One region of the Caulobacter sp. GW821-FHT12A07 genome, then DNA from elsewhere that is predicted to be linked to it. Evidence: riboswitches for the same ligand, from Rfam matches in the RefSeq annotation. Region 1 holds a riboswitch; the other holds the start of a gene.
The links. A riboswitch is a leader RNA that binds a small molecule or an ion and turns the genes downstream of it on or off. The one in region 1 is predicted to bind cobalamin.

Region 1 (13,600 bases):
CGGGGCTGGAGGTCGATCTCCTTGCCCTGGCGATGGACCGTGCGGTTGATGAGGTTCATCTCGAGCTCGCCCACCTTCAGGGTGGTGGCCACCGCGCCCGTCTCGCGGCGACGCGACAGGGCCTCGACGCGGGCGATCAACTCGGGGAAGGCATAGGGCTTGACCAGATAGTCGTCGGCGCCGGCCTTCAGGCCGTCGACCCGGTCGCCCACCTCGCCCAGGGCCGACAGGAACAGCACCGGCGTCTGGTCGCCCTCGCGGCGCAGGGTCGAGACCACCTCGACGCCGTTCTTCTTGGGCATCATCCGGTCGACGATCAGCACGTCGAAGCCGCCCTTGCCGGCCTCGGTCAGGCCCGCCTCGCCATCCGGCGCGTGGACGCATTGATAGCCGGCCTCGGTCAGGCCGTGGGACATGGCGGCGGCGGCCTCCAGATCGTCCTCGATGATCAGAATACGCATCAGCCAACCCCTCGTGCGCCGTCCGGATGGAGAAACAACCCACGTTCTCCCGATTCTGTCGACCGGAGCGATAGCGAGCGGTCTGATACCGGCTTTACGCGCGAGCGTACCTTAAACCTTGGTCACATACGAAAAATCCCGCCCCGGAGGTTTCCGGGGCGGGATCGATCGGTTGACGCTGGGAGAACGCTTACGGCGCGATCTTCAGCGGCACGATGGTCGGGCGGCCGGCGCGGACGATGCGCAGGTTGACGCTCGGACGCTGCAGCTTCTTGGCCGCCTCGACCGCGGCGTTGACCTCGGCGACGGTCGCGACCGGCTCGCCGTTGACGCTGGTCACCACGTCGCCCTTGCGCAGGCCCTTCTCGCCGGCGTCGGACGAAGCCTTGACGCTGTCGATCAGCAGACCCTTCACGGCGGTGTCGATGCCGTTGGCCTTGCGGGCCGCGTCATCGAGAGGCGACAGGCTCATGCCCAGGGCCTCGACCTTGGGAGCCGCCGGCTTGGCCGGAGCGGCCTGATCGCCGCCGTCCTCGTTGTCGTTGTCGGCCAGTTCCTTCTCGGTCGGGCGCACGCCCGAACGGATCTCGACCGTGCGGGGCTTGCCGCCACGCAGGACGGCCAGCTTGATCACCTCGCCCGGACGGGCCTTGGCGACTTCGCGGGTCAGTTCCGAACCGCTCTTGATGGCCACGCCGTTGACCGAGGTGACCACGTCTTCCGGCATCAGGCCGCCGCGCTGGGCGGGGCCGCCCGGCACCAGGTCGGCGACGATGGCGCCCTTGACGTCGGCCAGGCCCTGGGCTTCGGCCATCTCGCTGGTGAAGGGCTGGATCTGGGCGCCGATATAGCCGCGCACCACCTTGCCGCCGTTGATCAGCTGCTTGGCGGTGGCCTCGGCCACGTCGGCCGGGATCGCGAAGCCGATACCCACCGAGCCGCCGGTCGGCGAGAAGATCGCCGTGTTCACGCCGATCACCCGGCCGTAGATGTCGAACGACGGACCGCCCGAGTTGCCGCGGTTGATGGGGGCGTCGATCTGGATGTAGTCGACGAACTGCGAGGAGTTGTCGCCCAGGTCGCGGCCATAGGCCGAGATGATGCCGGCCGTGGCGGTGCCGCCCAGGCCGAACGGGTTGCCGATGGTGATCACCCAGTCGCCGACCCGCGGGCGGGCCTGGTTCTCGAAGTTCACGAACGGGAACGCCGCGCCCTTGGCCTTGGGATCGATGACCTTGATCACCGCCAGGTCGGTGCTTTCGTCGCGGCCGACGATGGTGGCCTTCAGTTCGCGACCGTCCTTCATGACGACGTTGATGCCGTCGGTGTCGGCGTCGGCGACCACGTGGTTATTGGTGACGATGTAGCCGTCGGCCGAGATGAAGAAGCCCGAGCCCGAGGACTGCTGCTTGGGCGCCTGGGCGGCGTCGTCGCCGTCCTCGCCCGGCTTCTGGCCCTTGGGCACGATGTCGAACGGCAGGCCTTCCAGGCCCGGAATGCGCAGGCGGGCCTTGGGATCGGCCTTGGACGTCACGTCGATCTGCACGACGGCCGGCGAAACCTTCTCGAAGATGTCGGCGAAGGACAGCGGCGCGCCGGGCGGCGGGGCGAACATCGGGGCGGCGGTGGCCGAGGCGCGCACCAGCTGCGGCTCCTGCTCCGCGGCGCCGGCCGGTCCCATCCGCATGCCCACGCCCGCCAGGGCGGCGCACGCGACGCCCGCCCCCGCGACGGCGCCAACAATGAATCCTGACTTCCGAGCAGCCATCTTTCGTCTTTCCTCAACCCACGGCGCTTTGCGCCGGGTTCTGTCGAACAGAACCTAGTCGCACCAGCAATTCGTGCAACGGTTCCAGGATTATCTTTCCTTCACCCACGCGGCGCTTCTTGCGGCGTCATCGCGGCGCAATCGTGTCATTCTTTCCCGAGCAGACCGCGCAGCCGCGCTTCCTCCTCGGCCGACAGCGCCTCGGGCGGCGCCTCCGTCTCCCGCCGGCGCCGCAGCAGCGCGACCATCAGCCCGCCGCCGGCCAGCAGAACCGCCAGCGGCGTCAGCCACAGCACGGCGTTGCCGGGCGAGAACGGCGGCTTCAGCAGCACGAACTCGCCGTAGCGCTCCGTCAGGAACGCACGGATCTCGCCGTCGCTCCGGCCCTGCTTCACTTGGTCGCGCACCAACACCCGCAGGTCGCGGGCCAGATCGGCCTCGGAATCGTCGATCGACTCGTTCTGGCAGACCAGGCACCGCACCTGCTTGAAGATTTCTCGCGCCCTGGCCTCCTGCCCCGGATCGGCCAGCCGCTCGGACGGGTCGGAGGCCGCGGCCATGCAGGCGACGGCGGCCAGGGTGATCATCAACACGCGCCCCTTCTCCCCTTGCGGGAGAAGGTGTCGGCGAAGCCGACGGATGAGGGGTCGCACGGAGGGTTCTGAGAGACCCCTCATCCGACCCGCTGCGCGGGCCACCTTCTCCCGCAAGGGGAGAAGGATCGCTTGGAGCACACTCACACCTGCGCTCCCTTGGCCTTCCGTCCGACACCCAGCCGCAGCCGGCGATCCGACAGCGACACCGCCCCGCCCAGGGCCATGATCAGCGGTCCCAGGAAGATCAGCCGCACCCACGGATTGACATAGGCCCGCACCAGCCAGGCCGGCTCGCCCGCCGGACCCGCCCGGCGCTCGCCGATGACCACGTAGAGGTCGTCCAGGCCGCGCGGGCACAGCGCCACCTCCGAGGTCGTCTGGCCGCCGACCGGGAAGAACCGCCGCTCGGGCTCGGCCGTGCAGACGAAACCACCGGCCTTCTTCTCGATCCGCACCACGCCGCGCTCGGCCAGGTAGTTGGGACCGTCCAGCGTGCCGACGTCGGTCAGGGTCAGCACATAGGCGCCCAGCTCGATCTTGCCGCCGACGCCCAGGGCCTGGGCGCTCTCGACCCGCCAGGCGGTCTCGAAGCTGGCGCCCAGCGCGAAGAGGCCAAGGCCGGCATGGGCGATGGTCATGCCCCAGGCCCCGCGCGGCAGGCCCGAGAGGCGCCGGCGCACCTCGGCCCAGGGGGCGCGGAAGGCCTTAACCCGCTCGGCCAGTTCGGCCAGCGCGCCGCCGATCAGCCAGAAGCCCAGCACCAGGCCCAGGCTCGCCAGCGCCTTGCGCGGGGTGACCAGGGCGTAGGCGGCAAGACCCAGCACCGCGGCGATCACCAGCGCCAGCCACAGCCGCCGCACCACCAGCCGCGCGTCGCCGCGCTTCCAGGCCAGCAACGGTCCGGCCGGCAGGATGGCCAGGGCCAGCACCAGCAGCGGCGTGAAGGTCAGGTTGAAGAACGGCGGCCCGACCGAAACGGCCTCGCCGTCCAGGGCCTCGCGGATCAGCGGATAGAGCGTGCCCAGCAGCACCGTCGCCGTCGCCGCCGACAGGATGATGTTGTTGAGCACGATGGCGCTCTCGCGGCTGACCGGCGCGAACAGGCCGCCGGCGTTCAGGCTCGGCGCGCGGATGGCGAACAGCACGAAGCCGAAGCCGGCCGCGATCCCCATGATCGACAGCAGCAGCACGCCCCGCGTCGGATCGACGGCGAAGGCGTGGACGCTGGTCAGCACGCCCGAGCGCACCAGGAACGCCCCCAGCATCGAAAAGCCGAAGGCCGCCAGGGCCAGGAACACCGTCCAGCCCGGCAGGGCGCCGCGCTTCTCCAGCACGATGGCCGAGTGCAGGAGGGCCGCCCCGATCAGCCAGGGCATGAAGCTGGCGTTCTCGACCGGGTCCCAGAACCACCAGCCGCCCCAGCCCAGCTCGTAATAGGCCCAGAAGGCGCCGAGCGTGATGCCGACGGTCAGCAGGCTCCAGGCCGCCAGGGTCCAGGGCCGCACCCAGCGGGCGAAGGCCGCATCGACCCGGCCCTCGATCAGGGCGGCGATCGCCAGCGAGAACACCACCGAAAAGCCGACATAGCCCGAATAGAGGAACGGCGGATGCACGGCCAGGGCCCAGTCCTGCAGCAGCGGATTGAGCGAGCGGCCCTCCACCGGCGGGTCCGGCAGGCGGGTCATCGGGTTCGAGGCGAAGACGGTGTAGGCCAGGAACAGCACGCCCAGCGCGCCCTGCACCGCGATGGCCCAGGCCCGCAGGCGCGGCGGCAGGCGCTCGCCGAACACCGCCATGGCCGCGCCGTAGCCGGTCAGGACGAGGCACCACAGCAGCATCGAGCCCTCGTGGCTGCCCCAGGCGCCGGCCACCTTGTAGAGCAGCGGCTTGGCGGTGTGGGAATTGGCCGCGACGTTGGCCACCGAGAAGTCGGAGGTCACGAAGGCGTAGATCAGGGCGGCGAAGGCGCAGGCCAGGGCCGCGAAGGTCGCCACGGCCGCGCCGCGTCCCGCCCCCGCCAGCGCGCCCGACCGCCGCATCGCCCCGACGGCGGAAAGGCCGCTCTGGGCGACCGACAGCACCAGGGCCAGGACCAGGGCGAACGCGCCGAACTCGACGATCATCGGGCGGTCTTTCCCTCACCGTAGGACGGCGGAGCCGCGCCCTCGCCGCGCCACTCGCCCTGCTCCTTGATGGCCTTGGCCACCTCGCGCGGCATGTAGCGCTCGTCGTGCTTGGCCAGCACCTGCTTGGCGACGAAGACGCCGCCTTCGTCGAACGATCCGGAGGCGACGATCCCCTGCCCTTCGCGGAACAGGTCGGGCAGGTCGCCCTGGTAGCGCACCTTGCTGGTCGCCTTCTGGTCGGCGACGACGAACTCCACCAGGCCGTTCGGGTGCTTGACCACGCTGCCGGCCTGGACCAGCCCGCCCAACTGCACCTTGCGGCCGGCCGGCACGTGGGCCTCCTGGGCCTGGGCCGGGGTGTAGAACAGCGAGATCGAGTCCCGCATGCCGTACAGGGCTAGGCCCGCCGCCAGGGCGGCGACCGGCGCGATCGCCAGCAGGATGGTCAGACGCCGGCGCGCCTTGCGGGACTTGGGCAGGAAGCTCATCGGGGAACCGAAGTGGCGGCGGGCGCATCGGCGGCCTGGCGCAGGGCGGCCAGCACGCGCGGCTGATCCTTGAAGCGCTCGGTCGCGGTCTTCAGGGCGGCGTCGCGGCGGGCGACGTCGCCCAGCACGCCATAGGCGCGCACCAGCCGCACCCAGCCGTCGGCGTTGTCGGGATCGGCGGCCAGCTTGGCGGCCAGGCTGTCGACCATGCCCTGGATCATCTCGGGGGTGACGCCGCCGTCAGCGGCGGCCTGGGCGGCCTGCGAATTCGGCTCGACCAGCCGGCCGGCCTTGGCCGTGCGATCGATCTCGCCGGCCAGGATCGCGCGGCGCTCGTCGGCCGGCGGCAGCGAGGCCAGCAGCGCCCGCCAGCCGGCCAGGCCCTCGTCCAGCTTGCCGTCGGCGATCAGGGCCTTGGACAGGTGATAGCGGGCGGAAAGGTCGCTCGGGTCGCGCTTCAGCGCCTCGGCGAAGGCCATGCGGGCGTCGGGACCGACCTGGCCGTTGTCGCCGGCCACGAAGGTCTCGCCCAGGGCGGTCCACAGGTCGGCGCGCTGCGGGGCCAGCCGCACGGCGCGGCGCAGGGCCTCGCCGGCCCCGACGGCGTCGCCGCCGGCGATGCGCACCAGGGCGAGGTTGCGATAGAGCTCGGGATCGTTGGGTCGGGTCTTGGCCGCCTGCTCCAGCACAGCGGCGATGCGCGGCGGGTCCAGCATCGACGGGTCGGTAGACTTCCACTCGGCCACCCGGCGGGCGAACGGCTGGTCGGCCGCGCCGGGCGCGCCCACCAGCACATAGACCACCACGGCCAGCAGGGCGGCGATCGCGGCGACGGCCACCACCGCGCGGCGCGGGCCTTTACCGTCCTGGGGCCAGTCGGCCGCGCCCTGGTCGGCGGCGGCCAGCAGGCGGCGGCCGGCCTCGGCGCGGGCGGCCTTCAGCTCGCTGTCGGCCAGCAGGCCGCGCTCGGCCAGGTCGTCGATCTCGGAAAGCTGCCGGCGGTGGACGGCCAGGGCCGGGTCGTCGCCAGCGGGCGCGAGCCCGTGCGCGGCGCCCCGCAGCACCAGGGCGGCGGCGGCGGCGGACAGACCCGCGGCGGCGATCCAGAAACCGATCATGGTTCGCTGTTAGCCGCAGATCGACCTGCGCGTCAGTGAAAAAAGCACGTAAGGCGCAGATTGCGCGGAAGCGCTAAGCCGCCATCGCCGCGACGGCCCGTCGGCGGACGATCTCGGCGGTCTTCTCGTCGCGGGTGTGGGCGATGTAGGCGGCGGCGATCTCGAGATAGGCGCGGGCCACCTGCGGGTCGCCGCCCTCGCCGGTGCGGGCCACGTGCAGGCTGTCTTCGATGTACTGGTCCAGCCGCTGGTTCAGCTTCTCCAGCACCTTGGCGCGGGTCGAGCCATAGCCGGCCTGGGCCGCGCAGGGCCGCAGGTCCTCGATGAAGGCCAGGGCCGAGGCGGCGCGGCGCACCAGGGCCGCGTCCGGCGCCTCTTCCAGCTTCGGCACGCCCTTGCCGCCGCCCATCTTGCCCATCATCGAGATCGGCCGCAGCGGCAAGGCCAGGCCCAGCTCCTTGTCGGCAGCGTTCATCCGCGTCTCGGCCGCCTGGGCCGCGGCCTGCTTGAACTTGGCCAGGCGCTTGCCCCACGGGCCGTCCTTGGCCACGTCCACGGCCTGCTCGAACTCGGTCAACTGGTGGGCGATGCGCTGGGCCGAGGCCGCCGCCGAACGGCCCGAGGCCTCGCCGCCCTCCAGGTCGAAGCCGCGCACGTGCTCGATGCTGGCCTCGATGTCGGCCAGCATCCGCTCGCCGAATTCCTTGACCTCCGACGAGGCCAGGTAGCGGTCGTTGGGACGGTCCATCACCGCCGAGATCACCCGCAGGATCCGCCAGGGCTCGGGAAGGTGCGCCGCCAGCATCTCGAACATCCGCGGACCGGCGTCGTCGCTGATCGCGCAGGCGTCGCGATAGGCCAGGCGCGCGGCCGCCGCGCGCTCGCCGCTCATCCGGCTGACCCATTCCGACAGTCGCGGCAGGGCGTTGCGGACGATCACCGACAGGTCGAGATAGTCGGCCAGCTCGTCGGCGTCGCAGATCTGGGCGATCGCTTCGTACTCGGGCCGCTCGGCCGCGCGCAGGCCTCGGGCGGCGATCTTGCACAGCTCGTTGAAGACGTCGGGCGCGCCGTTGTCGAGATCCCAGGGATTGCAGCGCGCCGCGCCCTCGGCGACCTGGCGCGGCGCCTCGACCTTCAGCGCCTTCCACAGCAGGGCCAGCGCCCGGCGCGGAAACTGCGGCAGGTCCTCGGCGCGCGGCTGGCACAGCGGCGCGATGGGGGAAAGAATGGTGTTGCGGACGTAGCGATCGGCGGTCTCGTCCTCGACCATGGCCCGCACGGTCGCCAGCGCCCCCTGCCCGCCGGCGTTGGCCAGGGCGAGCTCGAGACTGCGCAGGGCCGCATCGGGCGCGGTCTCGACCAGCGTCCTGAGGATCTGCAGTTTGTGCGCGGCGATTGCGGGCATCGATCTCCGCCGGGGACGGGACATGTCCAGGCAGCGTCAACCATGTTGCCAACGAGGTTAAGACTTTCCGAAACCGCTGCTTTTTCAACACCGCAAGGCAAGGCGAAGTGTCGCGGCGCCGAAAGCTCCACCTTGACGACAGCGCGCTATCGCCAGAGTGGCGCGCGGTAGCGTTAACCCTCCGCGCGCGGCAGCGACAGCACCACCCGCAGGCCGCCCAGCGGCGAATCGTCCAGGGTCACCGAGCCGCCATAGGCCCGCGCCAGTTCGTCGACGATCGACAGGCCAAGCCCGGTGCCCGGCGTGTGCTCGTCCATCCGCTGACCGCGCTTCAGCGCCTGGGCCCGCTGCTCGGCCGGAATGCCCGGGCCGTCGTCGTCGACGGTCAGCAGCATGCGGCCCTCGCCGTCCGCCTTGGCCTCGGCGCGGATGCGGGCCTTCGACCACTTGCCGGCGTTCTCCATGACGTTGCCGGCCAGCTCCATGAAGTCCTGCCGCTCGCCCTGGAAGCACAGGTCTTCCGGACAGCGCCAGTCGATCTCCACGCCCCGCCCGTCGTTCTTGTCCTGGAAGATCCGCTCCAGGGTCACGGCCAGTTCGTCGAGGATCGGCTCCACCGGCGTGCGCTCGCCGCTGGTCTGCGAACGCGCCGCCGCCCGCGCCCGGCGCAGATGGTGGTCGACCTGCTCGCGCATGGTCTGGGCCTGGCGCTCGACGACTTCCGCCAGCGCCCCGCCCTGCTGGCTGGCCTCGGTCAGCATCACCGACAGCGGCGTCTTCAGGGCGTGGGCCAGGTTGCCGACGTGGGTGCGCTGGCGCTCGACGACTTCCTGGTTGTGGGCCAGCAGGCCGTTCAGCTCGCCGGCCAGCGGCTCCAGCTCCTCCGGATAGGGCCCGACCAGCCTTTCGGCCTTGCCGCTGCGCACCCCGGCGATCTCGCGACGCAGGCGGAAGATCGGCTGCAGGCCAAAGCGCACCTGGACGACGATGGCCACGATCAGGCCCACGCCCAGCAGCAGCAGGGCGAAAGCCGTGATCCGGCCAAAGCGGTCGGCGTCGTCGTCGATCGGGGATCGGTCCTCGGCGGCGATGAACACCACCGGCGCCGGATGCCCCGGCAGCCGCGTCAGGATCGCCGCCGCCCGCAGCGGCTTGTCCTGCGGCCCGCGCATGTCGAAATAGAGGGTCTTGCCCGGGTCGGCCGTCAGCCGGTCGATCTGGGCGGTCGAGAGCATGAGATCGCTGTCGAACAGCGAGCGCGAGCGCTCGATCGCCGAGAGCCCGCCGCCGCTCTTCTGGGCGAAGATCGCCCAGTAGCGGCCGGAATAGGCCCGCGTGGCGCGGATGTCGGTCAGGAACGGCGCCTTGACCACCCCGTCCTCCACCGTCGAGCCGGCATAGAGGTCGTCGGTCAGCACCGCCAGCGACTGGTCGAAGCGGCGGATGGCCGCGTCGCGGAACTGGGCGGTCAGGAAGGCCCCGGCCGCCAGCAGCACGAACAGCGTCCAGATCGCCGCCAGCAGCACCAGCCGCCGGACGAGCGAGCGCTTGCGGAAGTCGAGCATCAAGCCTCGCCCCCGCGCGCGATCACCCCGCGGTCTCGCCTTCCAGCGGGATCAGGCGGTAGCCGAGGCCCCGCACCGTCTCGATGCGGTCGGCGCCCAGCTTCTTGCGCAGCCGGCCGATGAACACCTCGATGGTGTTGCTGTCGCGGTCGAAGTCCTGGTCGTACAGGTGCTCGACCAGCTCGGTGCGGCCGATCACCCGGCCCTGGTGCATCATCATGTAGTGCAGCAGGCGGTATTCCAGCGAGGTCAGGCGCAGCGGCTCGCCGTTGACGCTGGCCCGCGCCGCGCGCGGATCCAGGCGCAGGCCGCCGCAGGTCAGGCTCGGGGCGGCGTGGCCGGCCGAGCGCCGCAGCAGCGCCCGCAGGCGCGCCAGCAGTTCCTCGGTGTGGAAGGGCTTGGTCAGGTAGTCGTCGGCCCCGGCGTCGAAGCCGGCGACCTTCTCGCTCCAGGCGCCGCGGGCGGTCAGGATCAGCACCGGCGTGGCGACATTGCCGCGCCGCCAGCGCTCCAGCACCGACACCCCGTCCACCTTGGGCAGGCCAAGATCCAGGATCACCGCGTCATAGGGCTCGGTCTCGCCCAGGAACTGGGCCTCCTCGCCGTCGGCGGCGTGGTCGACGGCGTAGCCCGCGTCGGAGAGGGCCAGCTTCAGCTGGCGCGACAGGTCGGGATCGTCTTCGACGAGCAGGATGCGCATGTCTCGGGGAACTCCCTAGAGCCTGTCCGGTTCGGACGGTCCCGTCCGAACCGGATAAACAGGCTCGCAATCAAAAGGTGGAGCGTGACGAACGCCGAAATCGCTCATGGTCTCAGCCGTCACGCCCTACCCGCCGCTGAGGATCCGGCCGCTCTCGGCGTCGACGATGAAGTCGATGCGGCGGCCGTCCGTGGTCGCCCAGCGGATGCGGTAGTTGCGACCTTCCAGCCCTGCGTCGAGCAGGCGGCCGGGGGTGCGGCGGGCGATGCTGTCGATGACCGCGCTCAGCGGCACCAGGCGGCCCGACTGCACGCCGCCACGCGCCTGGTCCTGCCGGGCGCGCCAGTCGGCGCCCAGCGAGTCCGGGCCGCGCTGGGCCAGAGCCGCGCCCGGGAGGGCGGCGACGATGGCGGCTGCGGCGAGTATGGCGCGGATCGGCTTCATGTCGTCCGGTTTAGAGGAGCACGGCTGAATGGAGACTGAACGCGGGGTTTATGAACGGTGTGCGACGTCCTGTCACGGGCCAAGCCCCGCTCGACCACAATCTGAAATCACATAAAGATATCTTTATGTCCTTGTTGACAACGCAGACCGGCCCAGGCTTGATAAGCGGGTCGTGGTCTGCGGACGTTTTGCGTCCAAAGCTAAGAGGGAAGCCGGTGTGAAACCGGCGCTGCCCCCGCAACTGTAAGCGGCGAGCGGCCGTCCGATACGTGTCACTGATGCGCCGAACTCGACTCGGTGGCGCATCGGGAAGGCCAGGACGGCGGCGTCGACCCGCGAGCCAGGAGACCTGCCTCGACAGATAACGTCCTCCGGCGGGGTGCCCGGTCTGGTCGCTAGCTCCAGGCGCGGGTCGGCCAGCCCGTTCGCGCGCCTATGCCTGCGCCCCGTCCAGCCTCCGTCACCATCGAGACAGAGGCTAAGAAATGACCGTCACCGTCGCCGCCCTCGGCTTTCCCCGCATCGGCCCCCAGCGCCGCCTGAAGACCGCCCTCGAAGCCCACTGGGCCGGCCGCCTCGACGCCGAGGGGCTGGAAACCGAAGCCGCCGCCCTGCGTGCTCTCGCCTGGCGCCGCCAGGCCGACCTCGGCGTCGACCACGTCCCCAGCGGCGACTTCTCGCTCTACGACCACGTGCTCGACACGGCCGTCATGGTCGGCGCGATCCCGGCCGCCTACGGCTGGACCAGCGGCCCGGTCGACCTGCCGCTCTACTTCGCCATGGCGCGCGGGACGCAAGGTGGCGGGACGCAAGGCGCGCCCGAGACCTGCAACCACGGCTGCTCGCATCAGACCGGAACCGGCCTGCCGGCGCTCGAGATGACCAAGTGGTTCGACACCAACTACCACTACCTCGCGCCTGAGCTGGTCCCCGGCCAGGCCTTCACCCTGGCCTCGACCAAGATCATCGACGCCTTCCTCGAGGCCAAGGCGCAAGGGATCCACACCCGCCCGGTCATCCTCGGCCCCGTCACCTTCCTCAAGCTGGCCAAGTCGAAGGATCGCCACTTCCAGCCGCTATCGCTGCTCAGCACCCTGCTGCCGGTCTATGCCGACCTCCTCCAGCGCCTGGCCGCCGCCGGCGCCGACTGGGTGCAGATCGACGAGCCCTGCCTGGCGCTCGACCTCACCGACTTCGAACGCGCCGAGATCCGCCGCGCCTACGGCGCCCTGACCCATGCCGCCCCGCGCATCAGCATCCTGCTGGCCAGCTATTTCGGGACCTATGGCGACAACCTCGCCACCGCCGCCAACCTGCCGGTCGAGGGCCTGCACCTGGATCTCGTCCGCGCCCCGGGCGACCTCGACGCCGTCCTCGCCCTGGCCCGCGACAGCCTCGTCCTGTCGCTGGGCGTCGTCGACGGCCGCAACGTCTGGCGCGCCGACCTCGAGGCCATCCTCGACCGCGTCGAGCCCGTCGTCTCCGCCCGTGGCCCCGACCGCGTGATCCTGGCCCCGTCCTGCTCGCTGCTGCACACCCCGCTCGATCTCGCCATCGAGACCAGCCTCGACCCGCAAGTCAGCCAGTGGCTGGCCTTCGCCGTCCAGAAGCTGGAGGAGCTGGCCGTCCTGGCCAAGGCCCTCAACCAGGGTCGCGCCGCCGTCCGCGACCAGCTCGCCGCCTCCAGCGCCGCCGTCGCCTCGCGCCGCACCTCGCCGCTGATCCACGACGCCGCCGTCCAGGCCCGCGCCGCCGCGCTGACCCCGGCCGACGCGACCCGCGCCACGCCCTTCGCCGAGCGCATCGCCCTGCAGCAGGCCAGGCTCGCCCTGCCGCCCCTGCCGACCACCACCATCGGCTCGTTCCCGCAAACCGCCGCCGTCCGCCAGGCCCGCGCCGCCCACGCCAAGGGCCAGCTGCCCGACGCCGACTACCAGGCCTTCCTGCGCGCCGAGACCGCCCGCGCGGTGGCCTGGCAGCAGGAGATCGGCCTCGACGTGCTGGTCCACGGCGAGTTCGAACGCAACGACATGGTGCAGTATTTCGGCGAGCGCCTGACCGGCTTCACCTTCACCAAGCACGCCTGGGTCCAGTCCTACGGCTCGCGCTGCGTGCGCCCGCCGATCCTCTACGGCGACGTCTCGCGCCCCGCGCCCATGACGGTCGAGTGGTGGGCCTACGCCCAATCCCTCACCCCCCGCCCGATGAAGGGCATGCTGACCGGCCCGGTCACCATCCTCCAGTGGTCGTTCGTCCGCGACGACATCCCCCGCTCTGAGACCTGCCGCCAGATCGCTCTGGCCGTCCGCGACGAGGTCGTCGACCTCGAAGCCGCCGGCGCCAAGATCATCCAGATCGACGAAGCCGCCCTGCGCGAGGGCCTGCCCCTGCGCCGCGGCGACTGGGACGCCTATCTCGCCTGGGCCGTCGAGGCCTTCCGCATCGCCGCCTCGGGCGTGGAGCCCCAGACCCAGGTCCACACCCACATGTGCTATTCGGAGTTCAACGACATCATCGCCGCCATCGGCGCCATGGACGCCGACGTCATCTCCATCGAGACCGCCCGCTCGAAGATGGAGCTCCTCGACGCCTTCGAGGCCTACGCCTACCCGGCCCAGATCGGCCCCGGCGTCTACGACATCCACGCCCCCCGCAGCCCCGCGGCCGCCGAGATGCTCGACCTCCTGGAAAAAGCCGGCCAGCGCCTGTCGTCGTCGCAGCTCTGGGTCAACCCCGACTGCGGCCTGAAGACCCGTCGCTGGGAAGAGGTGGAGCCGGCCCTGGCCAACATGGTCGCGGCGGCCAAGGCGGCGCGGGCGCAACTCTGATCCCTCTCCCCTTGCGGGAGAGGGAGGGGCCCATGCGCAGCATGGGAGGGTGAGGGGTCTCTCAAACGCAAAACGCCGCGACAGCCGATCAGCTGTCG
Region 2 (17,082 bases), on a different contig from region 1:
GGCGATGTCTGGTTCGGCGACCGCTGCGACGGCGTCGAGTTCCTTTCAGGTCAACTTGACCATCCAGGGCGAATGCAAGGTGCAGTCGGCCTCTAATGTGAGTTTCGGGTCGCGCGGTGTCATCGACGCCAATATCGATACTACCAGCACCATCGGCGTGCAGTGCACGAACTCCACGCCTTACACCGTCGCTCTGAGCGCCGGGGCGGGCACGGGGGCCACGGTGGCCGCGCGCAAGATGACCAGCGCCGCCAACGACACGGTCAGCTACGCCCTCTACCGCGACGCGAGCCGCACCCAGGTCTGGGGCGTCACCCAGAACGTCGACACCCAGGCCGGCACCGGCAACGGCGCCGTGCAGTCCTACACCGCCTATGGCCGCGTCGCGGCCCAGTCCACCCCGGCCGAGGGCGCCTACAGCGACCTCGTCGCGGTGACGATCACCTACTGACATGCGCGCGGTCGCTCTCCTGGCCGGTCTGGCCCTGGCCGCGCTCGGCGGCGCGCAGGCGACCGCCGCGTCGCTGCGCGTCAGCCCGGTGAGCCTGGACCTGCCCGCCGGCCAGAACGCGACCACCCTGACGCTGCAGAACGACGACGCCGCGGCGCTGAACGTCCAGATCCGGGTCTTCCGCTGGACCCAGGCCAACGGCCGCGACGTGCTGGTGCCCGCCACCGGCGTCGTCGTCAGCCCGCCGATCGCCAAGGTCGATCCGGGCGCCAGCCGCACGGTGCGGGTGGTGCGGCTCGACGGCCGCCCGCCGGAGGCCGAGGAATCCTACCGCCTCATCGTCGACGAACTGCCGCCGCCGCTCAGCGAGACCGGCCGGCAGGTCACGCTGCTGATGCGCCATTCCATCCCTCTCTTCTTCGGTTCCGGTCGCGAGCGGCCCAAGATCGAGTGGCGCCTGCGGCCGTCCGAGGACGGCGGCGCGGCCCTCGTCGGGCGCAACACCGGAACCCGTCGCCTGCGCCTGGCCAATCTGCGCATCGGCGACGCCAGCGGCGCGGTCCTTGCCGAACGCAAGGGCCTTGTGGGTTATGTCCTGCCCGGAGCGGAAGTCTCCTGGCCCGCGGGGGCGTTCCAGCCCGCCGCCGGCGTGCGGCTGATCGCCGACACCGACACCGGGCCAATCGATGCGCCGCTCAAGAGCGACTGAAGCGGTCGCCCTCAGTCTCGCCTTCGCCGCCTTGGGAACCTCGGCTTCCGCTCAGGACCTGCCGCTGCCGGATCTGAAGGCTATCGAGACGATGCGTGAAGACCTTCAGCTGGAAGTCTGGATCAACGGACGCAACACCGGCCTGGTGGCCGCCGTCGCGCGCGAGGCCGACGGCCGCCTGGAGATGCGCGCCGACGAGATGCGGGCCGTGGGCTTGACCGCCAGCGGCGTGGGGCTGGTGGATCTGTCGGCGCTTCGCGGGCTGTCGGCGGCCTATGACGACGTCGGCCAGCGGCTGATGGTCAATGCCGACATCGACCTGCTCGCCGTTCAGCGTTTCAACCTGGCCGCCAACCGCGATGCGGCCGGAGCGCCGCGCCAGGACCTGGGCGCGGTGCTCAACTACGTGTTCTCCGCCGACGGCGGCCAGGTCGACGATAGCGATGGCCTGGGGGTGGATTCGCTGGGCCTGGCGCTCGACGGCCGCGTCTTCGGCCGGTTCGGAACCCTCTCCAGCAGCGTGGCGGCCAGCCGCGTCGGCGACACCGGACGGATCGTGCGGCTCGACACGACGTGGTCCTGGTTCGAGCCCCGACGGATGATGGGGCTGAAGGCCGGCGACTACATCAATGGCGGCTTCGCCTGGACGCGTCCGATCCGGATGGCCGGCTTCCAGCTGCGGCGCGACTTCGCCACCCGCCCCGACATCGTCACCATGCCGTCGCCGCGCCTGGCGACCACGGCCGCCGCGCCTTCGACGCTGGAGCTCTACGTCAACGACACCCGGATCCTCAGCCGGCCGGTGGGCGCTGGCCCGATCGAGATCGACGGCCTGCCGCCGGGCCAGGGCTACAGCGACGTGCGGCTTATCCTGAACGACGCGGCCGGCCGGCAGGTGGCCGTCAGCGCGCCGTTCTTCGCCACGCCCCTGCTGCTGCGCAAGGGCCTGGCCGACTTCTCGGCCGAGGCCGGCTTCGCCCGCCGCGGCTTCGGCGTCGAGTCCGCCGACTACGCCGGCTCGCCCATCGCCTCGGCCAGCCTGCGCTACGGCGTGCTCGACGCCCTGACGGTGGAGGGTCATGTCGAGGCGGGCGCGGGCCTGATCCAGGGCGGCGGCGGCCTGACGGCCCAGGTCGGCGGCCTGGGCGTGGTGTCGGGCTCGTTCGCGGCCAGCCGGACCGACGACGAGAGCGGCGCGCTGGCGGCCGTGGTCTTCGACAGCCGCTTCGCCGGCTTTTACCTGTCGGGCATGAGTATGCGCGCCACGGCGGGCTATCGCGATCTGGCCGCCGTCACCTCACGCCCCTCGTTCTACCGCAACTGGAAGATGGGCGGCGACGAGCCGCCGCGCGCCATCGACCAGTTCACCGTCTCGACGCCCCTGCGGCTGGCCCTGTTGATGCGCAAGGGCGAAGCGCCGGTGGCCAGCGCCTCCTACAGCGCCCAGACCGCCGCGGCTGGTCCGCGCCGCCAGGTGTGGAGCGGGTCTCTGCGCCATACCTTCGGCGAGCGCCTGACGGCCTATCTCACCGGCTATGTCAGCCGGGGAGAACAGCGCGACACCGGCGCTTTCCTGGGCCTGTCGGTGCCGCTGGGCGCGCGCAGTTCCTCGTCGGCCGGCGTGCAGGTCCAGGGCGACGACACCACCGCCTTCGTCGAGGCCAGCCGGGCCGAGACCCAGGCCGACGGAACCTATGGCTGGCGGGCCCGCATCGAGCAGGGCGCTCACCAGGGTTTCGAGGGGCAGGCGGCCTATCGCGGTCGCAACGCCCGCGTTTCGGCCGCCGCCCAGTACGCCGACGGCGCGGTGCGCGGTCAGCTGCAGGTCGACGGCGCGGTGGCCTGGCTCGGCGGCGTCGCGGCGACCACCAACCGTCTCGAGGGCTCGTTCGCCCTGGTCGAGGTCGGCGCTCCCGACGTGCCGGTGCTCTACCAGAACCAGAAGGTCGGCCGCAGCGACCGCAACGGCCGCCTGCTGGTGCGCAATCTCGAGGCCTTCGACGTCAACCGCCTGTCGATCGACAGCCAGGACCTGCCGCTGGAACTGGAAGCCGCCCAGACCGAGCGCAGCGTGGTCCCGATGGCCAACGGCGGCGCGATCGTCCGCTTCGGTGTCGGCAAGACCCCGCCGGCCGTGCTGTTGACCCTGCGCCGCCCGGACGGAAGCTTCGTGCCGCCCGGCGCCGAGGTGATCCGCGCCGGCGTCGCCGAGCGGGTCATCGTCGGCTACGATGGCCAGGCGTTCCTGACCGGGGTGAGCGAAGACGCCGACCTGCGCGTTGTCGTCGAGGATGGAAACGAATGCTTCGCGCGCCTGGTGATCGGCGCCGCCAGCGAGGGAGGCCGGCATGTGGTCGACGCCGTCTGTCGTTAGCCTCTGGCGGGCGCGTCTCGTCGCGCTGACCGGCCTGCTGGTCGCCGCCTTCGTCTGGTTCGGCGCGCCGTCCTCGGCCCAGGCCGCGGCCAGCTGCACGGCCTCGGTCACCAGCGTCAATCTCGGCTCGACCCTCAGCCCGCTGACGGCGGGGACGGTGGACGCCACGGCCAACCTGAACTTCAGCTGCACGGGCCTGACGTCGCTGCTCTCCTACACCCTGTGCCCCAATCTCGACGCTGGCTCGGGCGGCTCGAACGGCTCGGGCGGGCGCTATCTGGTCGGTCCGGGCGGGGCGACCGTGGCGTTCCAGGTCTATCAGGACGCCGGCCGCACCCAGCCCTGGGGATCCTCGTCCCTGCTGGTGTTTGGCACGGTGCCGACCATCACCGCCAGTCCCGGCACGGGAACCTCGATCAACGTCAACCAGACCGTCTATCTGCGGCTGACGACCACGACGACGACCGTTCCCGGCGCCTATTCGACCAGCTTTTCCGGTCAGAACTTCTTCTGGGGCCTGAACCTGCTGAGCTGCGCGGGGGTGACGATCGGCTATGCGGTCGTGCCGGCGACCTTCACCTACAGCGCCACCCTGATCCCCGACTGCACGATCTCGACCGGCAATCTCGGCTTCGGAAACGCCGGCGTGCTCAGCGCCGTCAAGGACGCCCAGAGCGCCATGTCGGTGACCTGCACCAAGGACACCCCGTACGCCATCGGGCTGGACAACGGCCAGCAGGGAACCTCGGCCACGGCGCGGCGGATGAAGGCGGGAAGCGAGTACGTCACCTACGGCATCTACCATGACGCGGCGCGCGCCTCGCCCTGGGGATCGACGGCTGGCCAGACAGCGGGCGGAACCGGCACGGGCGGCGCCCAGCCGCTGACGCTCTACGGCCGCGTGCCGGCCCAGACCACGCCCGCGCCTGCGACCTATGGCGACCAGGTGGTGGCGACGGTCACCTACTGACGAGATCCCTGCCCAGCTTCCACTCGAAGGCCTCGCCCTCGAAGCAGTCCGCGCCCCGTCCGATGGCCTCGATCGCCGCCGACATCCGCCCGTCACGACCCAGCGCCGCATCGGCCAGGGCGACCATCAGCCGGTTGGGCGTGGCCGAAGGCGACAGGCGCCGCAGGACCTGACCCAGTTCCGCCTCGTCGCGGTTCGGGCGTCGGGCGCAGGCCAGGATGAAGGCCGCCGCCGTCGAGCGGCTGACCCCCGCATAGCAATGCAGCAGCAGCGGTCGTTCGCCGGTCCAGCCCTCGGCGAAGGCCAGCAGGGCGGCGATGGTGTCCGGGTTGGGCGCGATCAGGTCGGCACGCGGCTCGGCGACGTCGTGGAAAGCCAGATGCAGCCGTTCCACGCCCTCGACCGGCGATAGCTCTGCGGCGGGCGACAGCAGGCTGACGAGGTGCGAAGGCCGATGCGCCGCCAGATGCTCGTCTAGCCGGCTCAGCGGACAGACGGCCAGGATCACGCCAGCACCGCCGCCAGGCCCAGTAGCGCGCCCAACTCGGCGACCTGCTCGATCCCGCCGAGCACGTCGCCGACATAGCCGCCGATCAGCCGGCGGGAAAGGAAGGCCAGGGCGATGGCCAGCAGGGCGGCGAGGGCCAGGCCCGCCAGGGCTGCGGTCGGCGGAACCAGCAACAACGGCCACAGGCCCAGCAGGGCGGCGACCAGCACCTCGGCGGGCTTCACCCCGTCGGGGGCGGGCTTGTACTTGGCGTCGGCGCGGTCGCTGACGTGGGGCAGGGCGGCCATGGCGGCGACGGCGGCGACGCGTCCGACGCCATGGGCGGCCAACAGGGCCAGGGCGGCGTTCAGGGGCGTCAGCGTCGCCAGGGTCGCGGCCTTCGCCCCCAGCACCACGACCAGGGCCAGGACGCCGTAGGTCCCGACCCGGCTGTCCTTCATGATCTCCAGCCGCCGCTCGCGGGTCTGGCCGCCGCCCAGGCCGTCGGCGGTGTCGGCCAGGCCGTCCTCGTGGAAGCCGCCAGTCAGCAGGAAGCCCGCGCCCAGGGCCAGGATCGCCGGAACCCAGCCGCTCCACACCTGGCTCGCGCCCAGCAGCACGAGGGCGCAGATCCCGCCGACCAGCAGGCCGACCAGCGGGAAGTAGCGGGCCGAGCGGGTGATCCAGTCGGGCTCGAACCCGCGCATGGCAGGGATGGGCAGGCGGGTCAGGAACTGCACCGCGCAGAGCAGCAGCTGGACCTGCCGGCCGATCATCCCAGCACGTCGGCGAGGTCGGCGACCTCGTTCAGCAGGTTGGCGGCCGCCGCCAGCAGGGGGGCAGCCAGCGCCGCGCCGGTGCCTTCGCCCAGCCGCAGGCCAAGATCCAGCAGGGGCCTGGCGTCCAGGGCCGCCAGCATCGCGGCGTGACCCTTCTCGGCCGAACCGTGGGCGAAGACGCAGTAGTCGAGGGCTTCGGGCGCCAGGCGCACGGCCGCCAAAGCCGCGGCGGTGGCGATGAAGCCGTCCACCAGCACCGGCCGCCGGCGCGCAGCCGCGCCCAGCACCGCGCCGGCCATCATGGCGATCTCGCAGCCGCCGAACTGCGACAGCACGGCGAAGGGCCCGGTCGCGTCGCTGCGGGCGGCGGCGCGGGCGATCGCGGCGGCCTTGCGGGCCAGACCGGCCTCGTCGTGGCCCGTGCCCTGGCCGACGCAGGCCTCCAGCGGGGCGGGCGCCAGGCGGTGCATGACCAGGGCCGCGGCCGAGCTGTTGCCGATGCCCATCTCGCCGATGGCCAGCACGTCCGCCTCCTGAAGGGCGCGGCCGGCGATCTCGATCCCGCGCGTCAGGGCCAGAGCCGTCTCCTCCGGCGTCAGCGCCGCCTCGCGGGCGGCGTTGCGGGCGCCCAGGCGCACCTTGGCGGCGATCAGGTCGGGATGGGAGGGCAGCTCGGCGGCGACGCCGGCGTCCACCACCTTCACCGTCACGCCCGTCGCCTTGGCGAAGGCGTTGACGCTGGAGCGGCCGCTCAGGAACAGGCCGACCATCGCCACGGTGACGCTGGACGGATAGCTGGAGACGCCTTCCTCGGTCAGGCCATGGTCGCCGGCGAACACCAGCAGCGCGGTGCGGGCGGCGCGGGGCGAGAGGCTCCCCTCGATCAGGCCCAGCTGGACGGCCAGGTCCTCGATCCGGCCCAGCGACCCCGGCGGCTTGGCCTTGCCGTCGAGCTTGGCGCGCAAGCTGGCTTCCAGGGCGCGGTCGACGGCGGGGATGACGGGGGGCGTGAAGGTCATTGCACAAGTCTCCAGCCGGCGGCGCAGGCCAGGGCGACCAGCAGCCACAGCAGGGCGCAGGACCGGCGGTAGATCCGCAGGCCCCGGCGCAGGTCGGTCAGGTCCGGCGCGCGGCCGTCGCCGAAGCTCGGGCGCTCCGTCGTCTCGCCGTCATAGCGGGCCGCGCCGCCCAGCTTGACGCCCAGGGCCCCGGCCATGGCGGCTTCCGGCCAGCCAGCGTTGGGCGAGGCGTGCTTACGGGCGTCGCGCCGCATGACGTCCCAGCCCTTCCAGCCCGCGCCCAGGCAGATCAGCAGGCCGGCGAGGCGCGCCGGGACGAAGTTCATCACGTCGTCGGTTCTGGCCGCCGCCCAGCCGAACGACCGCCAGCGCGGCTCCATGTGGCCGATCTGGCTGTCGGCGGTGTTCACCGCCTTGTAGGCGAAGAGGCCCGGCAGGCCGAACAGGGTCAGCCAAGAGGCCGGGGCCACGACTCCGTCGTTGAAGCTCTCGGCCAGGCTCTCCAGCGCCGCCGCCGTGATCCCATGCAGGTCCAGCTCCTCGACGTCGCGCCCGACGATCCGGCCGACCGCGATGCGGGCGGCGGGCAGGTCGCCGGCCTCCAGCGGGTCGAGCACGGCCATCACGTGCTGGTGCAGGCTGCGTTGCGCGAGACCCAGGGTGGCGATCAGCGCGATCGCCAGGGTCGCCAGCAGGCCGCTGTCGAACATCGACTCCAGCGCGCCGCCGATCAGCACCGCGCCGAGGATCAGCAGCGCCACGGTGACGACGCCCAGTTCCCGGCGGCGTAGTTCCGAGGTCTCCGGCCGGTTCCAGCGCCGCTCCAGGGCGTCGATGGCCTTGCCGACCCAGGTGACCGGATGGGGGATGGCCGCGTGCAGGCTCGCCGGATAGCCGACCAGGGCCTCGATCACGAGGGCCAGCGGAGGGGCGAGCAGCAGCGGTTCAGCCATGGCGTCCGACCAGTTCGATCAGCGGGCCGGTCTGGCCCTCCACCACCCTTGCCGTGACTCCGTAGGCCCTGGCCAGGACATCCGGGGTCAGGGCCTCGCGCGGCGGGCCATCGGCGATCAGCTTGCCGTCCACCAGCACCAGCACCCGGTCGGCCAGGCGCGCGGCCACGGCCAGGTCGTGCAGCGTCATGACCACCCCCTGGCCGTCCCTGGCGGCGAAGTCGCGCATCAGGTCCACGGCGTCGAGCTGATGGCCGGGATCCAGCCCCGCCAGCGGCTCGTCGGCCAGCAGCCACGACGGCTCGCCGGCCAGCACCCGGGCGAACAGCGCCCGGCCGCGCTCGCCGCCCGACAGGCTCTTGACCTCGCGCAACGCCAGATCTTCGAGGTGGGTCTGCTTCAGGGCCTTGGCCACGGCCAGGTGGTCGGCTTCGGAGAGACCGCGCGCGCCGCTGTGCGGGGTGCGGCCAAGGCCCACCAGGGTCTCGACATCGACGGCCCAGGCCACCTCCGGCGTCTGCGGCAGGAAGCCGATGCGGCGGGCCCGCTCGCGATGCGCCAGCGAAGCCAGGGGCGCGCCGCCCAGGATCACGCTACCGGCGTCCGGCTTGCGCAGGCCCGCCAGGCAGGCCAGCAGAGTGGACTTGCCCGCGCCGTTGGGGCCGACGACGGCGGTCACCTCGCCGGGGCGGAAGTGCGCGCTGACGCCTTGCAGCACCGGGCGGCCGCCCAGGGCGACGGCCAGGTTCTCGGCCGAAAGGATGTCGCCAAGGAGCGGGCGGGTCATGCAAGCCTCCGGCGCATGGTGATCAGGAGAGCCAGGAAGAACGGGCCGCCGACGGCGGCGGTGGCCACGCCCAGCCGCATCTCGGCCGCCGACGGGGTCAGGCGCACCATGATGTCGGCCGCCAGCACCAGGGCCGAACCGGCCAGGGCCGACGGCACGAGCAGCGCCCCCGGCCGGTGTCCAACCAGCGGCCGCACCAGGTGGGGGGCGATCAGGCCGACGAAGCCGATCAGGCCGGTCACAGCCACGCTCGCGCCGGAAGCCACGCCGACGCCGACGGCCAGCAGCACCCGCACGGCCGACAGGTTGACGCCCAGGGCCGCGGCCCCGGTCTCGCCCAGGGTCAGGGCGTCCAGCGAGCGGGGCAGGGTCAGCAGCACGGCCAGGCCCGCCACGATCAGCGGCACGGCCAGCCGCACCTCGTCGACGCTGCGGTCGGCCAGCGAACCCAAGAGCCAGCTGATGATCTCCTGCGCCGCCCAGGGATTGGGAGCCAGGCTGAGGGCCAACGCCACGCCGGCGCTGGCCACGGTGTTGAGGATCACCCCGGCCAGCAGGAAGGTGACCGTGCCGCCGGTCGTGCCGGCCAGGGCCAGCATCAGGCCGACGCCGATCGCCGCGCCCAGCACCGCGCAGGCCGGCAGCAGCCAGGTCGCGGTGAAGGCCAGGCCCAGATAGAGGCTCATCACCGCCCCCAGCGCCGCCATCGACGACACGCCCAGCACGCCCGGATCGGCCAGGGGATTGCGGGTGTAGCCCTGCATGGCCGCGCCCGACATCCCCAGGGCCGCGCCGATGGCCACGGCCAGCACGGTGCGCGGTAGGCGCAGTTCGAAGATGATCGCCCAGCGCGGGTCGGAGCGGTCGACCCAGGCGCTCCACGGCGCCCAGACGCGGCCGCTCATCAGCGACAGCCCGAAGAGGACCGCCACGGCCAGCAGCAGGCCGGCGATCAGCAGCCAGGTTCGGCGGTTATGGCTCATGCTCGGGCCTTCAGGGCGTTGCGGCGGGCGGTCGCCAGGGTCGCGGCGGTGTGGATCAGGGTCGGGCCGCCGCAATAGAGCAGCCGCTCGGGGAAGGTCTCGCGGGTCATGCGGTGGCTCACCTTGGCGAGGGCGGGGTGGTTGAGCATCCGCTCGGCCCAGGTCGGGGCGTCGGGACGGGCCTGTCCGGCCAGCAGCACCTGCGGCGGGTCGGCCAGCAGCCGCTCCAGCGGGACGTTGCCCCACTTCTTCAGGCCGTAGCGGCTGGCGACGTTCTTGAAGCCGGTGCGGGTCAGCATCTCGTCGACCAGCGTGCCTTCGCCGGCCGCGAAGCCGTTGGGCTGGAAGACCAACGCCTCCAGCGGCTTCGACCCCGAGGGCGGCGCGGCGGCGGCCAAGGCCTGGTCGATGCGGGCGATCAGAGCTTCACCGCGCTCGGGATGACCGGCGGCGGCGGCGATGCGGCGGATGTCTTCCTGGTTCTCGGCCCAGCTGTTGGGCACCTTGAAGAGTTCGGCCCGCACGCCCAGCCGCTTCAGCGCCGCGCGGGTGGCCGGTGAGGAATGGGCCGCGCTCAGCACCACGTCGGGGCGCAGGGCGATCACCTCCTCGGCGCTCTCGTAGGTCATCGGATAGGACTTGGCCCGCTCGGCGATGCTCGATTGCTGCGGATCGCGGGCGTAGTGGCTCAGCGCCGCGATCTGGTCGCGGTCGGCCACCTCGACCAGCACGCCGTCCAGGCAGGGATTGAGGGAGACCAGGCGCGGCTTCTTCGGCGCGGCGGCGCCGAGGCCGACGACAAGGCTAGCCCCCAGAGCGACCCGCCTGCTGAAACCAGTCAAAACTCCACCCCGCGCTGGGCCTTGAAACCCTGCTCGAACGGATGCTTGACCAGGGTCATCTCGGTGACCAGGTCGGCGATCTCCAGGAGCTGCGGCTTGGCGTTGCGGCCGGTCAGGCAGACATGCTTGTCATTGGGGCGGGCCTTCAGCGTCTCCACCACCTCGTCGATGTCGAGATAGTCGTAGCGCAGGGCGATGTTGATCTCGTCCAGCAGCACGAAGTCGAGCGTCGGATCGGCGATCATCGCCTTGCTCTCCTCCCACGCCGCCTTGGCCGCGGCCACGTCGCGCTCGCGGTCCTGGGTGTCCCAGGTGAAGCCTTCGCCCATGACGCGGTAGCGCACCTGGTCGGGAAAGCGGCTGAAGAACAGGCGTTCGCCGGTCTTCCACTTGCCCTTGATGAACTGCACCACGCCCACCTGCATGCCCCAGCCCAGCGAGCGGGCGACCATGCCGAAGCCGGCCGAGGACTTGCCCTTGCCGTCGCCTGTGTGGACCAGCAGCAGACCCTTCTCCAGGGTCTTCGATTTCATCAGCTCTTCGCGCTCGGCCTTGAGGGCGCGCATCGCCTCGGCGTGCTGCTCGTTGGCGTCGCCAATATCGGAGGGGCTCATCGCGGGGTCTCCAGGGCGGCGGCCAGGCGCGCCCAGTCGGCGTCGAATCCGGGCAGGCCGAAGCGTAACAGGCTCGGGTCGTGATCGAAGGGCCGCGTGAGGATCCCGGCGCGCGCCAGGGTCTCGAAGCGCACGGTTGCGTCGGTCGCACGGGCTAGGCGGAACAGACTGGTCCCGCCGACCACCTCGAAACCGGCGCGGGCCAAGAGAGCGTCCAGCCGCGCGGCGTCGTCGTCCAGGCTGGCGCGCGTGGCGTTCGCCCAGGCGGTGTCGGGATAGGCCGCCAGGCCCGCGGCCAGGGCGGGAGCGGAGAGGGGCCATTCGCCCAGCGTCTCGCGCAGGCGGCGGGCGAGCGCCGGCCGGGCGATCACGAAGCCCAGCCGAAGTCCGGCCAGACCGTAAAACTTGCCGAACGAGCGCAGCACGATCAGCCGCTCATGATCCGGCGCGCCGGCGAACGGGGCGACCGACAGCGACGGCTCGCACTCGACGAAGGCCTCGTCGACCACCGCGCCGCGCTGGCCCAGCGCCAGCACCGCCTCGGGCGCCAGGCTGCGGCCGTCGGGATTGTTGGGGTTCACCACCACGCACAGGTCGGCCTCGTCCGGATCGGCCACGACCTCGGAACCGACGCGCCGCCAGGCGAGCGGATGGCTGGAATAGGTAGGAATCGGCAGGCTGACCCTGCCGCGAGGCAGGATCTTGGGCAGCAGGCGGATCGCCGTCTCGCTGCCGGGCACGGCGACCACCCGGACGGGGTCCTCGACACCGAAGGCCTGGGCGGCCACGGCCTCCAGCCGCGCCAGGTCGGCCGGATCGGGCAGGCGGCCCCAGTCCTCGAAGGCCTGGGGCGGAACCGGATAGGGGCGAGGATTGATCCCCGTCGACAGGTCCAGCCACGGCGCGGGCGCATCCGGAAAACGCGCCCGCGCCGCCGCTAGGCGGCCGCCGTGTCCGGAAAGGGACGACGGCGAACCGCTCATCAGAACTTCGCCCGGACGCCGGCGAAGGCGCCGCGGCCCACCGAGCCGTAGCGGTAGATGGTCTGGTATTCCTTGTCGAAGAGGTTCTCGACGCGGCCGAACACCTCGAAGGTGTCGTTCAGGGGATAGGCGGCCCGCAGGTCGAAGAGGGCGTAGCTCTTCAGGCGGCGGGTGTTGGTGGCGTTGTCGTAGCTCTCGCCCACGTACTGCACCGAGACGCCCGTGGTCAGGCCGCTCTTCCAGTCGTAGTCGGCGTTCAGGTTGGCCGTCTCGCCGGCGCGGCGCGGAAGGCGCTTGCCGTTGTTGGTGGCCGAACGGTTGATCGGGTCCATGTTGGTGTAGTTCGCCGTAACCTTCAGCGACGAGGTCACCTCGATGGTGGTCTCCAGCTCCACGCCGCTGGTCTCCGTCTTGGCGAAGTTGGCGTAGCCGCCGTAGTTGGGCGGGGTGTTGTTGGAGACGTAGTCGATCTGGTTGGTGATGTCGCGGTGGAACCAGGTCAGGCCCGCGCGCACGCGGCCGTTCAGCACGCTGTGCTCGACGCCCAGGTCGACGCTTTCCGACTCCTCGGGCTTCAGGTTCGCATCGCCGTAGATGCTGTAGAGCTGGTACAGCGACGGGGCCTTGAAGCCCTCGCCGTAGTTGGCGCGGAACACCGTCACGCCGCCGTTGGGGCTGTAGGACGCGCCGGCCTGGTAGACCGTGGCGTCGCCGAAGGCCGAGTGGTCCTCCCGGCGCACGCCGCCCGTCAGGGTCAGGCCCTCGACCGGCTGGGCGCGCAGGTGCAGGTACAGGCTGTCGGTGCGCGCGGCGTGGCTGTCGGGCGTCGGGTTGGGCTCCCATTCCGACGGCGAGGCGGTGCGGAACCACGAGCGCTCGGTCTCGGCCCCGAAGGTCGCGCGGAGGATCTCGCTGACCTGCCAGGTGCCCTGGTATTCGAAGCGCTTGTTGGTGCCGCGGGCGTCGAAGGTCTTGGGGACCGACGAGCTGGGATCGAAGTTGTCCCGGTCGGTCTGGGTGTAGCCGAAGCCGAGGCGGTTTTTCAGCGCGCCGTCGAAGGCGCTCAGGCGCACGCCGGCGTAGCTGACCAGTTCCTTGGTCTTGCCGTATTCGGGGCTGTCGGCGAAGGCGTAGAGCGGGGCGGGGAAGCCGTCGAATTCGTTCTTCGAGGCGGCGTAAGACGTGCGCAGGTCGATGGTGGCCCAGTCGGTGACGTTCAGGTCCAGGCGGCCGCTGACGCCCGCGTTGCGGTAGCCGTCCTTCTCCTTGCCGCCGTACGACTTGCCGAAGGCCGAGACGCCGTCGGTGGTGTAGTAGGCGCCGGCGATGCGCCAGCCGCCCCAGTCGCCGCCGGCGCTGAGCGCGGCGTTGCCGTAGGCGGTGTCGCGCGAGCCGAGCTCGGTCGCCAGCTGGGTGGTGAGCGGGCCGCTGGGCGTGGCGGTCAGCAGGTTGACGACGCCGCCGATGGCCTGGCTGCCCCACAGGGTCGATTGCGAGCCGCGCAGCACTTCGATGCGGTTGACGTTGCCGGCCAGCAGGGTGGCGAAGTTGTAGCCGCCGCCGGTCGAGGACGGATCGTTCAGCTTGACGCCGTCGATCAGCACCACGGTCTGGTCGGTCTCGGCGCCGCGGATGCGCAGCTGGGTCGTGCCGCCGACGCCGCCGTTGCGGGTGACGGTGACGCCCGGCGTGCGCGACAGCAGGTCGGAGATCACGACGGCCTGGGCCTTCTTCAGGGCCTCGGCGTCGATCACCGTCATGCTGGTCGAGACTTCCGACAGCTTTTCGGGCTCGCGACCGGCGGTGACCACCACCTGATCGACTTCGGCCACGGCCGTATCGGCGAAAGCCAGGCCAGGCAGGGCCAGGGCGGGAACTGCGGCCGCCAGGGCCAGCAGGGAAACAGGGCGCATGTCATTCCTCCGTGCGCGACAAGAAGGAGCGTGTTCTCGTGAACACGCCCGGACCGAAGCGTCGCCATGCGGGAAGACCCGATCGTACGGCGCACCCCGGCCGGACGAAGGACGACCGCGACAGGCAGGTCTCCTGGCTCGCGGGTCATCGTTGCTGCGCGTCGCCTTCCCAGCTCTCTTCCGAAGAACAGACCCAGTGGCATGTGACGCGCGAACTCGCCGCTTACAGTTGCGGGGGCAGCCCGGGTTTCACACCCGAGTTCCCTTTTCATCCTCTTTGGGAGGAACCTGTCGCGTCGGCTGGACTATAGGGTGCGCCGCACACCGTCAATCTGGAGTTCCCCGTTGTCACTGACCCTGGTTCTAGGCGGCGCCCGCTCGGGTAAGAGCGCTTTCGCGCAAGGGGCGGCCGAGGCGAGGGCCGCCGCGGTCGGCGTCCGACCGGTCATGATCGTCACCGCCCAGGCCTTCGACGCCGAGATGGAGGAACGCATCGCCCGCCACCAGGCCGATCGCGGCCAGGCCTGGACCACCCTGGAGGCGCCCTTCGATCTCGTTTCGGCCTTGCGCGGCCTGCCGCCGGGCGGCGTGGCGGTGATCGACTGCCTGACCCTTTGGTTGACCAACCTCATGCTGGCGGAAAAAGATCTCTCGACCGAAGCGGCAGCGCTGGTCGCGGCGGCCTCGGCCTTCGACGGCGAGCTCTGGCTGGTGTCCAACGAGGTCGGCTGGGGCGTCGTGCCCGACAACGCCTTGGCCCGCAGGTTCCGCGACGAGGCGGGACGGCTGCATCAGGCCCTGGCGGCCGCCGCCGACGCCGTCGAACTGGTCGTCGCCGGACTAAGCCTGCGGATGAAGTGATTCCCGACGCTCTCGCCCCGATTGCTCAACTTTCGGCGATGCGACGATTGCGCACGCAGACACCGGGGGCGCAGGCATGGTTAAGACCTATTTACACATTCGAATTCACTTAATTCGACGGGCGGGCTGCCATGCGACGGATCCTCATCGCCGAAGACGACATGCTGCTTGGCGGCGTCTACGAGGTCCTGCTGGAAGAGGCGGGGTTCGAGGTGCTGTGGAGCCGTGACGGCCAGGAAGCGCTGGAAGCCTTCGACGCCTTCGCGCCCGACCTGCTGATCACCGACAACGCCATGCCGCGCATGACGGGCGCCGAACTGATCCGTTCGCTCGAAGGGCGGGGGACGCCGGTGCTGATGGTCTCGGCCAGCGATCCGAGCGTGCTGCAGGTCGAGCCCGACCAGTGGCTCGAAAAGCCGGTGACGCCGGCTCGGCTGCTGTCGGCCGTGCGCGCCATGCAGCGCGCGGGCGTTCAGGCCGCGGCCTGAAGTCCCACCGCCACGGCTGTCGCGAACAGTCCAAGTCCCAGACCCCAGGCGGCGCAGAAGGCCAGGGTGGGGTGGCGCTGCCACCAGCGCGGCTGGGGAACCCCCGTGATGGTCTTGTCGGTCATGCGGTCGCCTCGCGTGGTCGTCGAAGAACCAACGCGAGACGCCCCGCCTTCAGTTCCCTCTAGCCGCCGAAGCCGCGCGAGCCGCCGCCGAAGCCGCCGCGCGAGATGACGCTGCTGCGGCTCTGCACGCGGGTCGGGGCCTCGTAACGCGACGGGGCGTCGAAGCTGTCGGTGCGCACCCGGCTGCGGCCGGTCAGGTAGTCGCGCGACACCGGATAGCCCGAGCCGCTGTAATAGGTGCCGTCGCGGTCGCGATACATCGGCGCGCCGCGATAGCCGCGGTTGCTCATGCCTTCCAGCGCCTGGCCGATGATGAAGCCGGTCAGCAGCGGGGTGAAGAAGCTGCCGCCGCCGTTGGCCTGGCTGCGCGGCACGCACTGGTCGACGCCGTAGCGCTCCTCGCAGCTCTGCTGGTCGGAGAACTTGGGCGCGTTCTCGGCGCTGGCCTTCTGGGCCTCGTCATAGGCCGTCTGGCACTGGTCGGCCGTGAAGTCGCCCGAGGCCTTGCACTCGTCGAGATTGGCGAAGCTGGAGGCGTCGACCTTCTTGCCCGAGACGGCCGCGGGGGGATCGCCCCACTGGGTGGCCGAGCCGGGATCGTCGCACGCGACCAGGGTGAAGGCCGAGCCGGCCATCAGGCCCGTCAGGGCCACGGCGCTCGAGCGCTTGCGGCGGCGGGACGGGGCGGGGGAGTGGGCGTTCATGTCCGGCCTCACGAGGTCATGCAGGCGGCGTTCAGCAGGCCGACGGCCAGCGAGATCGAAGCCAGATAGACGCCGGCGGCGACCTCGGCCTTCTCGATCCGGTCGATCAGGTCCTTCAGCACCGTGAACCGCACCAGGGTGAAGGCGGCGATCTGGATGACGGCGGCCAGCAGGGCCCAGGCGGCGAACTCCAGCAGGCTGACGGTGTGGCTGAGCGCGGAAGCCAGCGGCAGCACGTAGCCGACCACGGCGCCGCCCAGGGCGATGGCGGCGGCGACGTTGCCCTCGCGGATCAGCTTGGCCTCGTTGTAGGGCGTCACCGCCTGGTAGACGATCTTGAAGATCACCGTGAACACGCCGGCGGCGACGAAGGCCACCAGGAAGGCCAGGGCGCTTTCGCCGAAGGCTTGGACGTCGAACATCTCTAGTTTCCCCTATGGACCGTGGTTCAGGCGCGGAATTCGCCGACTTCGAGCGGCACGCCGATCATGGTTTCGAACGAGACCTCGCGGTCCTCGGTCTCCATCTCGATGGCCAGCAGCAGTTCGCGCCCCTCGCCCGGAAGATCGCGGGCGAACAGCATGCAGGTCTGGAAGATCCGCCGGTCGGGAATCCCGTCCCGGTCGTCGTGCAGGTCTTCCCAGAAGGTCACGGGCTCCTGGCTCTCGGCCTCCTCGCCGAACCAGAAGCGGTGGTATTCGGGCAGGCCGGCGGGCGTGAAGGTCCGGGCGCGCAGGCGCTTGCCCCAGGCGTCGCGATCGGCGCGGCTGCCCGGATAGGCGCTGTCCCAGGGGACGAACAGGGTGACGTCGGTCAGGCGCTGACCCTCGCGGTCGTCGGAGACCGCCTGAAACATCACGTGGTCGTCGGTGTAGAACCGGTGCACGAAGCCGCCGTCCTTCAGGTCCACCAGGCCCTGGGCGGTGATTTCCAGCGTGTCGTGGTCGAGCGGGAACTTGCTGTCGGCGCCGAAGCGCTTCCAGGCCAGAGGGTCCAGCCAGACGGTCCGCCCCAGCGTCACGTTGCGGATGGCGGGCAGG

Region 2: linked by a shared signal. The riboswitch ahead of AC1RRS_RS09075 (TonB-dependent receptor plug domain-containing protein) and the one ahead of metE (5-methyltetrahydropteroyltriglutamate--homocysteine S-methyltransferase) in region 1 are both predicted to bind cobalamin.

What each region holds. Positions count from the first base shown of each region.
Region 1 is NZ_JBXAQX010000001.1:554,471-568,070, forward strand. It holds gene AC1RRS_RS02600 (response regulator transcription factor) at 1-461, opposite strand, end outside; gene AC1RRS_RS02605 (Do family serine endopeptidase) at 652-2,229, opposite strand; gene AC1RRS_RS02610 (cytochrome c-type biogenesis protein) at 2,376-2,816, opposite strand; partial or broken gene AC1RRS_RS02615 (hypothetical protein) at 2,838-2,968, shown strand; gene AC1RRS_RS02620 (heme lyase CcmF/NrfE family subunit) at 2,966-4,948, opposite strand; gene ccmE (cytochrome c maturation protein CcmE) at 4,945-5,439, opposite strand; gene ccmI (c-type cytochrome biogenesis protein CcmI) at 5,436-6,557, opposite strand; gene AC1RRS_RS02635 (hypothetical protein) at 6,631-7,965, opposite strand; gene AC1RRS_RS02640 (sensor histidine kinase) at 8,139-9,530, opposite strand; gene AC1RRS_RS02645 (response regulator transcription factor) at 9,553-10,230, opposite strand; gene AC1RRS_RS02650 (PepSY domain-containing protein) at 10,357-10,674, opposite strand; cobalamin riboswitch at 10,831-11,045, shown strand; gene metE (5-methyltetrahydropteroyltriglutamate--homocysteine S-methyltransferase) at 11,160-13,502, shown strand.
Region 2 is NZ_JBXAQX010000003.1:496,961-514,042, forward strand. It holds gene AC1RRS_RS09010 (Csu type fimbrial protein) at 5-451, shown strand; gene AC1RRS_RS09015 (fimbrial biogenesis chaperone) at 453-1,160, shown strand; gene AC1RRS_RS09020 (fimbria/pilus outer membrane usher protein) at 1,252-3,534, shown strand; gene AC1RRS_RS09025 (Csu type fimbrial protein) at 3,509-4,504, shown strand; gene AC1RRS_RS09030 (tyrosine phosphatase family protein) at 4,494-5,012, opposite strand; gene cobS (adenosylcobinamide-GDP ribazoletransferase) at 5,009-5,767, opposite strand; gene cobT (nicotinate-nucleotide--dimethylbenzimidazole phosphoribosyltransferase) at 5,764-6,789, opposite strand; gene cbiB (adenosylcobinamide-phosphate synthase CbiB) at 6,786-7,742, opposite strand; gene AC1RRS_RS09050 (ABC transporter ATP-binding protein) at 7,735-8,529, opposite strand; gene AC1RRS_RS09055 (FecCD family ABC transporter permease) at 8,526-9,512, opposite strand; gene AC1RRS_RS09060 (ABC transporter substrate-binding protein) at 9,509-10,354, opposite strand; gene cobO (cob(I)yrinic acid a,c-diamide adenosyltransferase) at 10,351-10,968, opposite strand; gene cobD (threonine-phosphate decarboxylase CobD) at 10,965-11,951, opposite strand; gene AC1RRS_RS09075 (TonB-dependent receptor plug domain-containing protein) at 11,951-13,864, opposite strand; cobalamin riboswitch at 13,971-14,171, opposite strand; gene cobU (bifunctional adenosylcobinamide kinase/adenosylcobinamide-phosphate guanylyltransferase) at 14,210-14,725, shown strand; gene AC1RRS_RS09085 (response regulator transcription factor) at 14,857-15,213, shown strand; gene AC1RRS_RS09090 (hypothetical protein) at 15,198-15,338, opposite strand; gene AC1RRS_RS09095 (DUF1190 domain-containing protein) at 15,398-16,042, opposite strand; gene AC1RRS_RS09100 (DUF350 domain-containing protein) at 16,051-16,464, opposite strand; gene AC1RRS_RS09105 (YjfK family protein) at 16,491-17,082, opposite strand, start outside.